DNA from 4 places in the Cryobacterium sp. SO2 genome. Region 1 is predicted to be linked to each of the others. Evidence: predicted binding sites of a transcription regulator. Region 1 holds the regulator's gene; each other region holds the start of a gene.
The links. Region 1 encodes LexA, which represses DNA repair genes until DNA is damaged. Its sites were predicted from a motif close to TCGAACANNTGTTCGA; they were not measured.
Positions count from the first base shown of each region.

Region 2: the regulator LexA is predicted to act here: its motif matches at 1,995-2,010, upstream of BJQ94_RS07615 (HNH endonuclease signature motif containing protein).
Region 3: the regulator LexA is predicted to act here: its motif matches at 2,592-2,607, upstream of BJQ94_RS08680 (HNH endonuclease signature motif containing protein).
Region 4: the regulator LexA is predicted to act here: its motif matches at 1,483-1,498, upstream of BJQ94_RS13110 (HNH endonuclease signature motif containing protein).

Region 1 is NZ_CP117849.1:1,387,712-1,391,290, reverse strand. It holds gene BJQ94_RS06350 (histidinol-phosphate transaminase) at 1-228, opposite strand, end outside; gene BJQ94_RS06345 (LysM peptidoglycan-binding domain-containing protein) at 283-675, opposite strand; gene lexA (transcriptional repressor LexA) at 969-1,670, shown strand; gene metE (5-methyltetrahydropteroyltriglutamate--homocysteine S-methyltransferase) at 1,742-3,579, opposite strand, start outside.
Region 2 is NZ_CP117849.1:1,658,004-1,661,582, forward strand. It holds gene BJQ94_RS07605 (DUF72 domain-containing protein) at 1-205, shown strand, start outside; gene BJQ94_RS07610 (FAD-linked oxidase C-terminal domain-containing protein) at 451-1,839, shown strand; gene BJQ94_RS07615 (HNH endonuclease signature motif containing protein) at 2,205-3,579, shown strand, end outside.
Region 3 is NZ_CP117849.1:1,884,600-1,888,178, reverse strand. It holds gene BJQ94_RS08690 (2-dehydropantoate 2-reductase) at 1-3, opposite strand, end outside; gene BJQ94_RS08685 (PPOX class F420-dependent oxidoreductase) at 139-558, shown strand; gene BJQ94_RS08680 (HNH endonuclease signature motif containing protein) at 667-2,397, opposite strand; gene era (GTPase Era) at 2,859-3,579, opposite strand, start outside.
Region 4 is NZ_CP117849.1:2,800,860-2,804,438, reverse strand. It holds gene BJQ94_RS13115 (S9 family peptidase) at 1-1,142, opposite strand, end outside; gene BJQ94_RS13110 (HNH endonuclease signature motif containing protein) at 1,693-3,429, shown strand; gene BJQ94_RS13105 (HAD-IA family hydrolase) at 3,526-3,579, shown strand, end outside.

The DNA.
Region 1 (3,579 bases):
GTAGCCGGCGAGGTCCTCGCGCAGCTGGGTGAACTCCCGGTCGGGGTAGCGGTTCACGGTGAGGATCGCCTCGGCGAGGGCCTGCGCGATGTCGGCGGCGACGGCCGGCGGGATCGGGTGGGTGTTCTCGTTGACGTTCAGCGCCACCGGCACGTGCAGCTGCGGTGCGCCGTAGGGGATTTGTCCGCGAAGGTTGGCGCGGAGGGGCAGGTCGTTGAGGCTGGTCACCCGAACAAGCTTAGTTGCGCCGTGGGCGCCCGCTTTCGGGGCAGCAGGCGACGGCTAGTAGGAGGCGGGCAGAGCGAGACGCTGGCCGGGCTCAACGGCCTCGGAGGAGAGCTGGTTGAGGTTGACGATGTCGGCGATCACGTCGCGCGGGTCCTGCTTGGGTGCGATGGACTCGGCCAGCTCCCAGAGGGACTGACCGGCGTCGATCGTGACGTATTCGAACGCCGCGGCGCCCACGCCAGCCGTGCCCTCCGCGGCAGCGACGCCGCCGTTGACGGCGACGGCGATGGAGCCCAGAACCAGCGGCAGGGCCGCGAGCGTGGTGAAAACAACGCGACCACGGCGGGTGAGCCGCAGGTGCGTGCGCGGCACGCCGGTGGCTGCCGCGTGGCCGATGGAAGGACGCACGGCTATCGAGCCGGGCTTCACTGCGTATGCTGCGCTCATGTCGAACCTCCTGGTAACGCATCCGGCCCTCGGCCGGGAGGGCCGGATGCGAATCTATGTTCCGAATATATCTTCGAGTGTTCGAACAAGCAACCCTGTTTCCGGATATTATGGAAACAGATTTCGCAACACACTCGAATACCTGTCTACGATTCCGAGCCCCTTGGCTACAGTTTCGATCGGGTAGCAGTACTCAAACAGACACCACCGACATTCCTTCTGACGTGATCCCTGACCTGATCCGGCTGCGTCAGATGCACCCACCCGGAACCGACAAGCAGAGGAGCGATAACGTGGCACAGGAGAGCACACCTCGGGATAAGGGCGGCACCCGGCGCCGCAAGAGCCTGAGCGACAAACAACGCGCCATCATGGACGTCATCCAGCGCTCAGTGCGCGACAGGGGCTACCCGCCGAGCATGCGGGAGATCGGTGACGCAGTGGGCCTGTCCTCGCTCTCGAGCGTCACCCACCAGCTCAACCAGCTTGAGCTGAGCGGTTACCTGCGTCGTGATCCCAACCGGCCGCGTGCCCTCGAAGTCCTCATCGAGCTGCCGCAGTCCACCGACGAGGTCACACCCGGTGCTGCCGACGATTACCAGTCCGGCATCCAGGTGGGTGACGCGGCGATGGTGCCGTTGGTCGGTCGTATCGCCGCCGGTATCCCGATCATGGCCGACCAGCAGATCGACGAGATCTTCCCGCTCCCCCGCCAGCTGGTGGGCAAGGGTGAACTCTTCATGCTCAAGGTCGTCGGTGAGTCGATGATCGACGCGGCCATCTGCGACGGTGACTGGGTGGTCATCCGACAGCAGAAGACCGCGGAGAACGGCGAGATCGTGGCCGCCATGCTCGATGGCGAGGCCACCGTGAAGGTGCTGCGCCAGCGCGACGGCCACACCTGGCTACTCCCCCGCAACACCAACTTCGAGCCGATCCTGGGCGATTACGCCGAGGTACTGGGCAAGGTCGTCGCGGTGCTGCGCTCGGTCTAGTCCGGCAGCACGAGCACAGAGCAGGCCCGGCCCCGCGAGGGGCCGGGCCTGGTGCGTTAACGCGGCATCGGTCAGACCAGCGTGGCGCGAACCGCCCGCGTGGCGTCGACGATGTTGCGCAGCGAGTCGACGGTCTCGGCGTACCCCCTGGTCTTCAGCCCGCAATCCGGGTTCACCCACACCTGCCGGGCTGGGATCGCTTCGAGCGCCCGTTCCAGCAGTTCGGTGATCTCAGGCACGCCCGGCACCCGCGGGGAGTGGATGTCGTACACGCCCGGGCCGATGCCGTGGTCGAAGCCGCTCGCCTGGATGTCGGTGACGACCTCCATCTTCGACCTGGCGGCCTCGATGCTGGTGACGTCGGCGTCCAGGTTGCGGATGGCGTCGATCACGACCCCGAACTCGGAGTAACAGAGGTGGGTGTGGATCTGGGTCTGGTCGGCGACCCCGGCCGTGGCGAGCCGGAACGATCCGACCGACCAGTCGAGGTAGTCGGCGTGGTCCTTCTTCTTCAGCGGCAGGAGTTCGCGCAGGGCGGGCTCGTCCACCTGGACCACCCGGATGCCCGCGGCCTCCAGGTCGCCGATCTCATCGCGCAGGGCCAGGGCCACCTGGCGGGCGGTCTCGCCCAGCGGCTGGTCGTCGCGCACGAACGACCAGGCCAGGATGGTCACCGGTCCGGTGAGCATGCCCTTGACGGGCTTCTCGGTGAGGGTCTGGGTGTAGCTGGACCATTCGACCGTGATCGGCCGGGGCCTGGACACATCACCCCAGAGGATCGACGGTCGGGTACACCGGGTGCCGTAGGACTGCACCCAGCCGTTCTCCGTGACGGCGAAACCGTCCAGGTTCTCGGCAAAGTACTGCACCATGTCGTTGCGCTCGGGTTCGCCGTGCACCAGCACGTCCAGACCGAGGTCCTCCTGCAGCTGCACGACCCGGGCGATCTCGGCGCGCATGACATCGCGGTAGTCGGCCGGGGAGAGGTCCCCAGCCACCAGGCGGGCCCGGGCGCGACGAATGTCGCCGGTCTGCGGGAACGAGCCGATGGTGGTGGTCGGCAGCGGCGGCAGGTCGAGCACGGCCGCCTGTGCGGCCACCCTGGACTCGTAGTCGCCGCGGCTGAAGTCCGCCGGCGTGAGGATCTCGAGCCTGGAGCGCACGGCGCCGTCGCGCACGCCGGGTGAGACCCGGCGGGAGGCCAGCGACGCGGTCGCCGCATCCAGATGGGCCTGGATCGTCTCCCGTCCTGTGGCGAGGCCCCGGGCGAGGGTGGCGACCTGGCCGATCTTCTGGTCGGCGAAGGCCAGCCAGCCGGCCAACTCGGGACCGAGCTTGGTCTCGTCGGCGACGTCGTGTGGCAGGTGCACCAATGAGGTGGAGGTGGAGACCGCAACGTTCGGGCTCAGGGTTTCCAGCCGGCGCGCGTGGTCGAACGCCGCCGCGAGGTCACCACGCCAGATGTTGTGCCCGTCGATGACACCGCCGACGAGGGTCTTGTCCTTCAGCCCGGGGACGGCAGCCGGCACCGTGCCGCGCACGAGGTCGAGGCCGATGGCCTCGATAGGAGCCGTGGCCAGCACGGCCAGGGCATCGTCGAGGCTGCCGTAGGGCGCAGCGACGAACAGGCCCGGCCGGGTGTCCAGGCCGCCGAGAGCCGCGTAGGCCTGGGCGACGGCGGCGAGAGTGCGTTCCCGCGGGATGTCGATGCTCTCGCTGACGAGGGCGGGCTCATCCAGCTGCACCCACTCGGCACCGGCGACGGCCAGGCGTTCGATCAGGTCCTGATAGACCGGCAGCAGGTCGGCGAGCCTGTCGAGCGGATGGAAGCCCGCCGGGGCCCCGTCGCTCGGCTTGGCCAGGAGCAGGAAGGTCACCGGGCCGACGATCACCGGGCGGGTCAGGTAGC
Region 2 (3,579 bases), 270 kb from region 1:
TCCGTTCGTCTACCTGCGGCTGCACGGCCCCGACCACGAGCACCTCTACGGCGGGTCCTATTCCGATGCCGATCTGCGCTGGTGGGCGGAGCGCATCCGTGAGTGGCGGGCCGACGGCCGGGAGGTGTTCGTGTACTTCAACAACGACGGGGGCGGAAACGCCGTGCGGAACGCCTGGACCTTGCGCCGGGAATTGGGGGTGTGAGCGGGCGTCTGCGGCTTTATGAGCGGGGCGCCCGCCGGTTGCCGAAAGCCCGCACTATGCCCCTAGCGCGAACGCCGGGCGTGAGATATGCAAAGCAACGGATGCCGCGCCTCGAACGCTGGCAACCTGGCCAAATAGCAGGTCACCCAGAAATAGCGTGCATAGAATTGTGGCCCAGGACGCGGTGAGCCGAGATGCACGCGTCGTTGAGGCGCCGAACAGGCGCATGTCCAGCAGAGGTATTCATGACCATGACCGACGTCGCGTCCATTGTTCTCGACGAACTCGCCGCCGTTCTCTCGAGCGCGCAGATCGTCACCGGCCCGCGCACAGAGGGCAATCGGCGTGACCAGTCGGAGGGCACCGTGAGCGGCGAGCCGTTGGCCGTGGTCTTCCCGGCCAGCACCGAGGAGGTGGCCGCCGTTGTCACCGTCGCGGCCGCCCACCGCATCCCGATTGTGCCGCAGGGAGCTCGCACCGGACTGGCCGGCGGCGCAAACGCTATCGCCGGAGCCATCGTGCTGAGCACGACGCGGCTCAAGAAGATCCTCTCGGTCGACGTCGCGAACCAGACCGCCACCGTTCAGGCCGGCGTGCGCACTATCGCCCTGGCGCGAGCGGCCGAGGCCGTGGACCTGTTCTACCCGCCGGACCCCGGTTCGTGGCGCGCCTCAACCATCGGTGGAAACGTGGCCACCAATGCCGGCGGCATGCTCTGCGTGAAGTATGGCGTCACCGGCAATTTCGTGCGCCAGCTCACCGTGGTGTTGGCCGATGGTTCGATCGTGCACACCGGCCAGCGCACCATCAAGGGCGTTGCCGGATACAACCTCACGGCGTTGCTGGTGGGCTCGGAAGGAACCCTGGGCATCATCACCGAGATCACCGTGGGGCTGCTGCCCAAGCCCGGCAGCCCGTCGGGCGTCGCGGCCACTTTCGCCACCGCAGCGGATGCCCTGGCCGCCGCCAACGCCATCGTCGCCGGAGCTCGCCGGCCAAGCGTGCTCGAGTTTCTCGACGGCGCCTGCATCGCCGCGATCAATGCCTTCGATCCAGCCTCGACACTGCCCGCCGGAGCGGGTGCCCTGCTCCTGGTGCAGTCTGACCAGATCGGCCAGGCCCACGACGACGTCGAGGCCTACGCCGAGACCCTGCGAGCCGGGGGAGCGGGCGAGGTGGTCATCGCGCATGACGCTGAGTCGCTCGAGCAGCTGATGAGCGCGAGGCGCCTGCTGCACCCGGCCGTGCAAGCTGTGCGCGGGGGCTGCCTGAACGAAGACATCACGGTGCCGCGCTCACAGCTGCCCGCCCTGCTGCTCGGCCTCGCCGAGATCTCGCGGGAGCTCGACGTTCCGATCAGCACGGGCGGCCACATCGGCGACGGCAACCTGCACCCGGTGATCGGCTATGACCCGGCGGTGCCCGCGGAGATCGACGCGGCCCACGCGGCATTCGCCCGTGTCATCCACCTGGCCATTTCCCTCGATGGGTCGGCCTCCGGCGAGCATGGCATCGGAGTGCTCAAGCGAGCGCACCTCGACGACGAGCTCGGACCGGTTCTGCGCGACCTGCAGTTGAGGGTGAAGGCGGCATTCGACCCGCACTCGCTGCTCAACCCGGGCAAGAAGCTCTAGCGGGTTCTTGGCGCCGAGGTCGAGACGGCCTCCAGGACGCGCCCATGCGTTGGTCGAGCCTGTAGAGACCCCGCGACCCGGCCTCAAAAACGCACTCCGCGCTGGTCGAGCTTGTAGAGACCCGGCGACCCGGCCTCAGAACAGCTGGGTATTAGTCGAAGTTACGTTCTGAGGAGATAGTGACTTTATGAGGAGATAGTGAGTTTATGAGGACGGAATCGGCCATAACGTCCTAATTTGCGGCCTATTTCCTATTAAACGTGCGTCGCCCTCCGCTGGGTCAAGCCGGATAGATCCGCGAGATTGCCCTGTGGGTAACATGAGATATCCTCGCGTAAACCTCTCATTCGTGGGAGAATGAAGGTATGGACGAAGACCTGGCAGGTGGTTCCACAGCAGCAGCGGGAGACACTCCCGCTGCGTCTTCCGGTGCAGATGCGCCGTGTGACTGGAACACGAGCCTTGCCGGCCCGGCCCGGGTTGCGCCGGCTGGCACGCCCGCTGGCGGTGAGGCTCGTCGAGCCCCGGGCGACAAGCGGCCGGAGTGGCGGGAACCGTCCGAGCTCCCCGGAGTACAGCGCGCCCTGGCCGGGGCGTTCGGCGAGAAGTTGAAGGTGTTGGACGAGGCCTCCCGCACGGTGCAGGCAGTGATGGACTCGATCGACGTCGAGGGGCTGAGCGACCCCGAGGTCGTCGCTTTGACGCAGATGGTGGAGCGCACCGGCCGGCCCGTCGACGCGGCCCGGGTGGCGACGGCGAGCGTGGTTGGATACCGGTCGCGGCGGTTCCTGGGCACCGAGTCCCTGGCCTGGCGGTTGGGCTGCTCCCATGCGAATGATTTGCTCACCCGGTTGACCGGCGCGTCGGTGCCGGAGATGAAGCGGCGGGTGGCGCTGGGCGACAAGGTCTGCCCGCGGGTGCTCGGCGACAGCGTGCTGGAGCCGGTGTTCCCGGTGGTCGCTGCGGCACTGCGGGCGGGCGAGCTCGGTATCGACTCGGCAGAGACCATCGTGAAGGGTCTGGCCGACTACACGGTGCATGGCCGCTTCGATGCGGATCCGGCCCAGGTAGCCCGGGCTGAAGCCGACCTGGTGGAACGCGCCACTGGGTCGGTGTTTGGCCGCACTCCCGGCCCGGGCGACGGACCAGACACCGCCCACCCCGACGCAACCTGCACCGGCCCGGTGGCTCGCCTCGGTGACTCGGCCGGGTTCACGAACGGTCCGGAAGAGATCCGCACGATGGCGCTCCGGTGGCAGGCCATGATCAACCCCGACGGGGTCGCGCCGAACGAAGCCGTGCTCGAGGCGAAGTCGACGTTCTCCTTCGGCAGACTCACCAACGGCCTCCACCCTCTGCGCGGCGGGGTGACGCCGGAGCTCAAGGGCATCATGCAGGGCGTGTTCAACACCTTCCAGTCCGCCCGCTCCGCCCCCGCATTCCCGTCCGCGGAGGAGCAGCAGCGCATCGAGGCCGGTGAACTCGTGCCCGGTGAGGTCATCGATGAGCGCTCCGGTGGGGAGAAGCGGGCCGATATCCTCCGCGGGATCCTCACCCAGGTCGCCCAAGACCCCCGCACCCCCACCATGGGCGGCATGCCGCCCACGGTGATGGTTCACGTGAGCGCCACGGACCTCCTCGCCCAGGCCGGCGTCGGGTGGATCGACGGGGTGGAGGGGCCGATCTCGATGAAGACGATCAACCAGATGATCGACAACGGCGGTTACCGGCCGATCTTCT
Region 3 (3,579 bases), 500 kb from region 1:
CATTTGTGACCTGCGACATGGTGGCTCCCTCGCCTGTGGCTCCTGGACTCGGATTGACCGGGCCCGACTCTATTGTCACAAAGACCGCCTTGTGCCAGAAAACGCTGCACAGCCACCTGGCGGGCTTAGGGTGTGGGAATGCCCGATTCCACCGCTGCTGCCCTCGCGGGCCTCGCCGACGAACGATTCGTCTCTCTCACCACCTTCCGCCGCACGGGCGAACCCGTGTCCACCCCGGTGTGGATCGCCGCCGATGGTGCTGACTTGATCGTCACGACCCCGAAGGAGAGCGGCAAGGTCAAGCGCCTGCGCAACGACTCTCGGGTGCAGCTGCGTCCGTGTTCCCGAACCGGGTCGGTGCGGGATGGCGCCGTCGTGGTGGAAGCGAACGCAATCATCGTCGACGACGATCGGAGTCGTGCCCTGCTCACGCAGGTGTTCGGCAGGAAGTACCGCGCTGAATACCGGATCTTCCTGTTCATCGAACGCCTCGGCCGCTCCGGCTCGAAGCAGCGCGTGCTGCTGCGAATCAACACTGGAAGCACGCCGGCGGGCTGACCACTAGACAGGCCCCATCCCGCTGGTCGCGCCCACTTCGCTGGTCGAGCTTGTCGACGCCGTGCTGAGCCTGTCGAAGTAGACCCCGTGACGTGCTGGTCACTCGGATCACTCGGTGTGTGGTGGTCTCCGCGACCGCGGGTCATGCGCCCGATGCTGGTTGAGTTTCCGCCAGGTGCGGCTCGGGTCGAGCCAGGCTGGTGCCTTGACCTCGGGCATGCCCAAAACCATCCGGATCTGCCACCCACCGGTGCTGAGGGTGTGGTGGTGGTACCAACACAGCAGCACCCCGTTGGAGACATCGGTGGGCCCGCCGTCCTGCCAGGACGTCACATGGTGGACTTCGGTCCACTGCGGCGGGCAGTCACAGCCCGGGATGACGCAGCCACCATCGCGGGCCGTGATGGCCTTGCGCTGCAGCGCTGTGAAGCAGCGTACTTTGTCGCCGAGGGCGAGGACGGCGCCGTTGCCGCCGAAGAAGATCGGCCGGTACCCGCCGTTGTCGATCATCTGGTTGATCGTGGTCATCGAGATCGGCCCCTCCACCCCGTCGATCCACCCCACCCCGACCCCGGCGAGGAGGTCCGTGGCGCTCACGTGAACCATCACCGTGGGCGGCATGCCGCCCATGGTCGGGGTGTGGGGGTCTTGGGCGACCTGGGTGAGGATCCCGCGGAGGATGTCGGCGCGCTTTTCCCCGCCGGTGCGCTCGTCGATGACCTCACCGGGCACGAGTTCACCGGCCTCGATGCGCTGCTGGTCCTCCGCGGAGGGGAACGCGGGGGCGGAGCGGGCGGACTGGAAGGTGTTGAACACGCCCTGCATGATGCCTTTCAGTTCCGGCGTCACCGCGCCGCGCAGGGGGTGGAGGCCGTTGGTGAGTGTGCCGAAGGAGAACGTCGACTTCGCTTCGAGGACTGCTTCGTTGGGGGCGGCGCCGTCGGGGTTGAGGAACGCTTGCCACTGCAGGGCCATGGCGTGCAGAGAATCGACGGAGTAGACGGACCCGTCCGAGTCGCCCAGTCGTGCCACCGGGCCGGTGAACACCGCGTCGGAGTCGCTGCCATCCGGGTCGTCGCCGGGGCCGGGAATGCGGCCGAACACCGACCCGGTTGCACTTTCGACCAGGGCCGCTTCACAGCCGTGCACGTCATCCTGGTTCGCATCAAACCGGCCATGAACCGTGTAGTCGGCCAGACCCTTCACAATGATCTCCGCCGCATCAACACCCAGCTCACCCGCCTGCAGTGCCGCAGTGACCACCGGGAACACTGGCTCCAACACCCTGTCGCCGAGCACCCGCGGGCAGACCTTGTCGCCCAGCGCTACCCGCCGCTTCATCTCCGGCACCGACGCGCCCGTCAACCGGGTGAGGAGGTCGTTCGCGTGCGAGCAGCCCAACCTCCACGCCAGGGAGTCGGTGCCCAGGAACCGCCGCGACCGGTACCCCACCACGGTCGCCGTCGCCACCCGGGCCGCGTCCACCGGCCGGCCGGTGCGCTCCACCATCTGAGTAAGCGCCACCACCTCAGGGTCGCTCAAACCCTCCACGTCGATGGACTCCATCAGGTCTTGGAACTGCCGAGCAAGCCCATCAATGGCCTTCAACTTCTCGCCGAACGCCCCGGCCAGCACCCTCTGCACTCCAGGCAGCTCGGACGGGTCCCGCCACTGCGGCCGCTTGTCGCCCGGGGCGCGGCGGGCCCCGCCGCCAGCGGGCGTGCCAGCCGGCGCAACCCGGGCCGGGCCGGCAAGGCTCGTGTTCCAATCACACGGCGCATCCGCACCGGGAGTGTCTCCCGCTGCTGCTGTGGAACCACCTGCCAGGTCTTCGTCCATACCTTCATTCTCCCACGAATGAGAGGCTAATGCGAGGATATCTCATGTTATCCACAGGGCAATCTCGCGGATTTATCCGGCTGGACCCAGCGGAGGGCGACGCACGTTTAATAGGAAATAGGCCGCAAATTAGGACGTTATGGCCGATTCCGTCCTCATAAACTCACTATCTCCTCATAAAGTCACTATCTCCTCAGAACGTGACTTCGACTAATACCCAGCTGCTCTGAGGCCGGGTCGCCGGGTCTCGACAGGCTCGACCAGCGCGGGGTGCGTTCTCGAGGCCGAGTAGCGGGGTCTCGACAGGCTCGACCAACGGATGGGCGCGTTTTGAGGCCGGGTTACGGGGTCTCGACAAGCTCGACCATCGCATGCCGGCGCTCTGGAGGCCGGGTCGCGGGGTCTGCACAGGCTCGACCGACCGACGTGGCGCGGGGCCACATCGGGGCGGGGTCTACTGGCTAGAAGCCGAGGCGGCCGAGCTGCTTCGGGTCGCGCTGCCATTCCTTGGCGACCTTCACCCGCAACGACAGGAACACTCGCTTGCCGATGAGCGGTTCGATCTGCTTGCGGGCGCGCATGCCGACATCCTTGAGCCGGCTGCCCGACTTGCCGATGATGATGCCCTTCTGGCTGTCCCGTTCCACGAACAGGTTCGCGTAGATCTCCACGAGCTCCTGGTCGTCACGCTCGATGATGTCGTCGATCGTGACGGCGATCGAGTGCGGCAGCTCGTCGGTCACACCCTCGAGGGCGGCCTCACGGATGTACTCGGAGATCCTGGATTCCAGGCTCTCGTCGGTGACGGCATCCGCCGGGTACAGCGGCGCGTCGCTGAGCGGCAGCAGGCGCAGCAGTTCGCTGCTGAGCACGTCGAGCTGGATGCGGCTGGTCGCGGAGATCGGCACGATGGCCTCCCAGTCGCGCAGCTGCGACACCGCGAGGAGCTGGTTGGCCACGCTGGTCTTGGACGACATGTCGATCTTCGTGACGATGGCGACCTTCTTGGCGCGCGGGAAGTTGTCGAGCTGTTCGTTGATGAACTTGTCGCCCGGCCCGATCGGTTCATTCGCCGGAATGCAGAGGCCCACCACGTCGACGCCGCTCAGGGTGGACTGCACCAGGCTGTTCAGCCGCTCGCCGAGCAGGGTGCGGGGCCGGTGGATGCCGGGGGTATCGACC
Region 4 (3,579 bases), 1.4 Mb from region 1:
TCGTCGAAGCTGATCTCGGTGAGGCCGCCGCCGCGCTTGGTGGCGTAGGCCACCCGGGTGAGGCCGTCCTTGCGGTACTCCACCACCACGAAGTCGCGGAAGGCATCGACGCTCTCCAGGCGGATGCGCTCGTTGTGCGCCAGCACCACCCGGCGGTCGCCCTGCGGGTCGCCGGCGGCGACGCTGACGAGCTCGAAGTTCACGGCGTTGTGATTGTGCACGATGAGGAGTCGGTCCTCGCCGTCGATCACGGCGTGTTCCACGTCGTACTCCACGTTGTCCTGCCGCGGCCACACCACCGTGAACTCACCGGTGGGGTCGTCGGCGTTCAGCAGGAAGGTCTCACTGGTGACGCTGGACCCGGCCTCGATCATGAGGTACCGGTTGCTGCGCGAGCGGCCGACGCCCACCCAGAAGCGCTCGTCGGGTTCGGTGAACACCGTGACGTCGGCGTCGGTGGGGCTGCCGACCTCGTGGCGCCAGACGGTGTCCGGGCGCCAGGCGTCGTCGACAGTCGTGTAGAAGACGTAGCGGCCGCTCGGGTCGAAGAGCGCGCCGGAGCTGGTGTTGGGGATCTCGTCGGCGAGGTCCGTGCCGGTGGCGATGGTGCGGATGCGTACCGTGTAGCGCTCGTCGCCCTCGATGTCGACCGCGTAGAGCAGCAGGGTGCCGTCGTCGCTCACGTCGAACGAGCCGAGCGAGTAGAACTCGTGACCGGCGGCCTCGGCGTTGTCGTCGAGCAGCACCTGCTCGCCGGGCAGGCCCGGCGCGGTGCTGTCGGCGGCATCGGTCGCCGGTTCGATCACCGGGGGAGTCCAGTCGTCCGGGCCCGAGATCGGCGCGCGGCAGTGGATGCCGTACTCCTGGCCCTCGACCGAGCGGGTGTAGTGCCACCACTGCCCGCGGCGCACGGGCACGCTGAGGTCGGTCTCCTGGGTGCGGTCCTTGATCTCCTCGAAGATCTGCTCCTGCAGCAGCTCGAGGTGGCCCGTGCGGGCATCCGTGTACGCGTTCTCGGCCTCGAGGTGCGCCGTCACCTCCGGGGCGTCCTTGTCGCGCAGCCACTCGTAGTTGTCGACGTAGACATCGTTGTGGTGGATGCGCCGCGTGGGCTTCTGGGCGGCGACGGGAGGAAGGTTCATCCCTTCAGCGTAACCACCCCACCCCGCGCCGCACCACGCCCTTGTCGGAGCTCGTCGAGCGGGTGCCAGCCGACCGCTGGTCGAGCTTGTCGAGACCCCGCGACCCGGCCTCGAGAACACGCCCCGCGCTGGTCGAGCCTTGTCGAGACCCCGCGACCCGGCCTCGAGAACACGCCCCGCGCTGGTCGAGCCTTGTCGAGACCCCGCGACCCGGCCTCGAGAACACGCCCCGCGCTAGTCGAGGTTGTCGAGACCCCGCAACCCGGCCTGTAGAACGCACCCCGCGCTGGTCGAGCTTGTCGAGACCCAGCGACCCGGCCTCAGAGCAGCTGGGTATTAGTCGAAGTTACGTTCTGAGGAGACAGCGACTTTATGAGGAGATAGTGAGTTTATGAGGACGGAATCGGCCAGAACGTCCTATTTTGCGGCCTATTTCCTATTAGACGTGCGTCGCCTTCCGCTGGGTCGAGCCGGATAAATCCGCGAGATTTCCTTGTGGATAACATGAGATATCCTCGCGTAAACCTCTCATTCGTGGGAGAATGAAGGTATGGACGAAGACCTGGCAGGTGGTTCCACAGCAGCAGCGGGAGACACTCCCGCTGCGTCTTCCGGTGCAGATGCGCCGTGTGACTGGAACACGAGCCTTGCCGGCCCGGCCCGGGTTGCGCCGGCTGGCACGCCCGCTGGCGGCGGGGCCCGCCGCGCCCCGGGCGACAAGCGGCCGCAGTGGCGGGACCCGTCCGAGCTGCCTGGAGTGCAGAGGGTGCTGGCCGGGGCGTTCGGCGAGAAGTTGACGGCCATTGATGGGCTTGCTCGGCAGTTCCAAGACCTGATGGAGTCCATCGACGTGGAGGGTTTGAGCGACCCCGAGGTGGTGGCGCTTACTCAAATGGTGGAGCGCACCGGCCGGCCGGTGGACGCGGCCCGGGTGGCGACGGCGACCGTGGTGGGGTACCGGTCGCGGCGGTTCCTGGGCACCGAATCCCTGGCCTGGAGGTTGGGCTGCTCGCACGCGAACGACCTCCTCACCCGGTTGACGGGCGCCTCGGTGCCGGAGATGAAGCGGCGGGTAGCGCTGGGCGACAAGGTCTGCCCGCGGGTGCTCGGCGACAGGGTGCTGGAGCCCGTGTTCCCGGTAGTCGCCGCGGCACTGCGGGCGGGCGAGTTGGGTGTTGATGCGGCGGAGATCATTGTGAAGGGTCTGGCCGACTACACGGTGCATGGCCGGTTCGATGCCAACCAGGACGACGTGCACGGCTGTGAAGCGGCCCTGGTCGAAAGTGCAACCGGGTCGATCTTCGGCCGCACCCCCGGCCCCGGCGACAACCCCACCGACTCCGACACGGTGTTCACCGGACCGGTGGCACGACTGGGCGACTCGGACGGATCCGTCTACTCCGTCGATTCCCTGCACGCCATGGCCCTGCAGTGGCAAGCGTTCCTCAACCCCGACGGGGTCGCGCCGAACGAAGCAGTCTTGGAAGCGAAGTCGACGTTCTCCTTCGGCAGACTCGCCAACGGCCTCCACCCCCTGCGCGGCGCGGTGACGCCGGAGCTGAAAGGCATCATGCAGGGCGTGTTCAACACCTTCCAGTCCGCCCGCTCGGCCCCCGCATTCCCCTCCGCAGAGGAGCAGCAGCGCATCGAGGCCGGTGAACTCGTGCCCGGCGAGGTCATCGATGAGCGCACCGGCGGGGAGAAACGCGCCGACATGCTCCGTGGCATCCTCACCCAGGTCGCCCAAGACCCCCGCACCCCGACCATGGGCGGCATGCCGCCCACCGTGATGGTGCACGTGAGCGCCACGGATCTGCTCGCCGGCGTCGGGGTGGGGTGGATCGACGGGGTGGAGGGGCCGATCTCGATGAAGACGATCAACCAGATGATCGACAACGGCGGGTACCGGCCGATCTTCTTCGGCGGCAACGGCGCCGTCCTCGCCCTCGGCGACAAAGTACGCTGCTTCACAGCGCTGCAGCGCAAGGCCATCACGGCCCGCGATGGTGGCTGCGTCATCCCGGGCTGTGACTGCCCGCCGCAGTGGACCGAAGTCCACCATGTGACGTCCTGGCAGGACGGCGGGCCCACCGATGTCTCCAACGGGGTGCTGCTGTGTTGGTACCACCACCACACCCTCAGCACCGGTGGGTGGCAGATCCGGATGGTTTTGGGCATGCCCGAAGTCACGGCACCAGCCTGGCTCGACCCGAGCGGGACCTGGCGGAAACCCAACCAGCACCGGGCACATGACCCGCGGACGCGAAGACCACCACACACCGAATGAACCGAGTGAGCAGATTACCGGTCGTTTGTGGGCCTTCGTTAGGCTCGAAGGAGGAGCATCACCGCCCTCGACGGTGCTTCGGAAGAAGGACATCCCATGACGACCCCCGAGAACTCGCCTGGCCCCAACGCTGAGACGCCGACCGGGGTT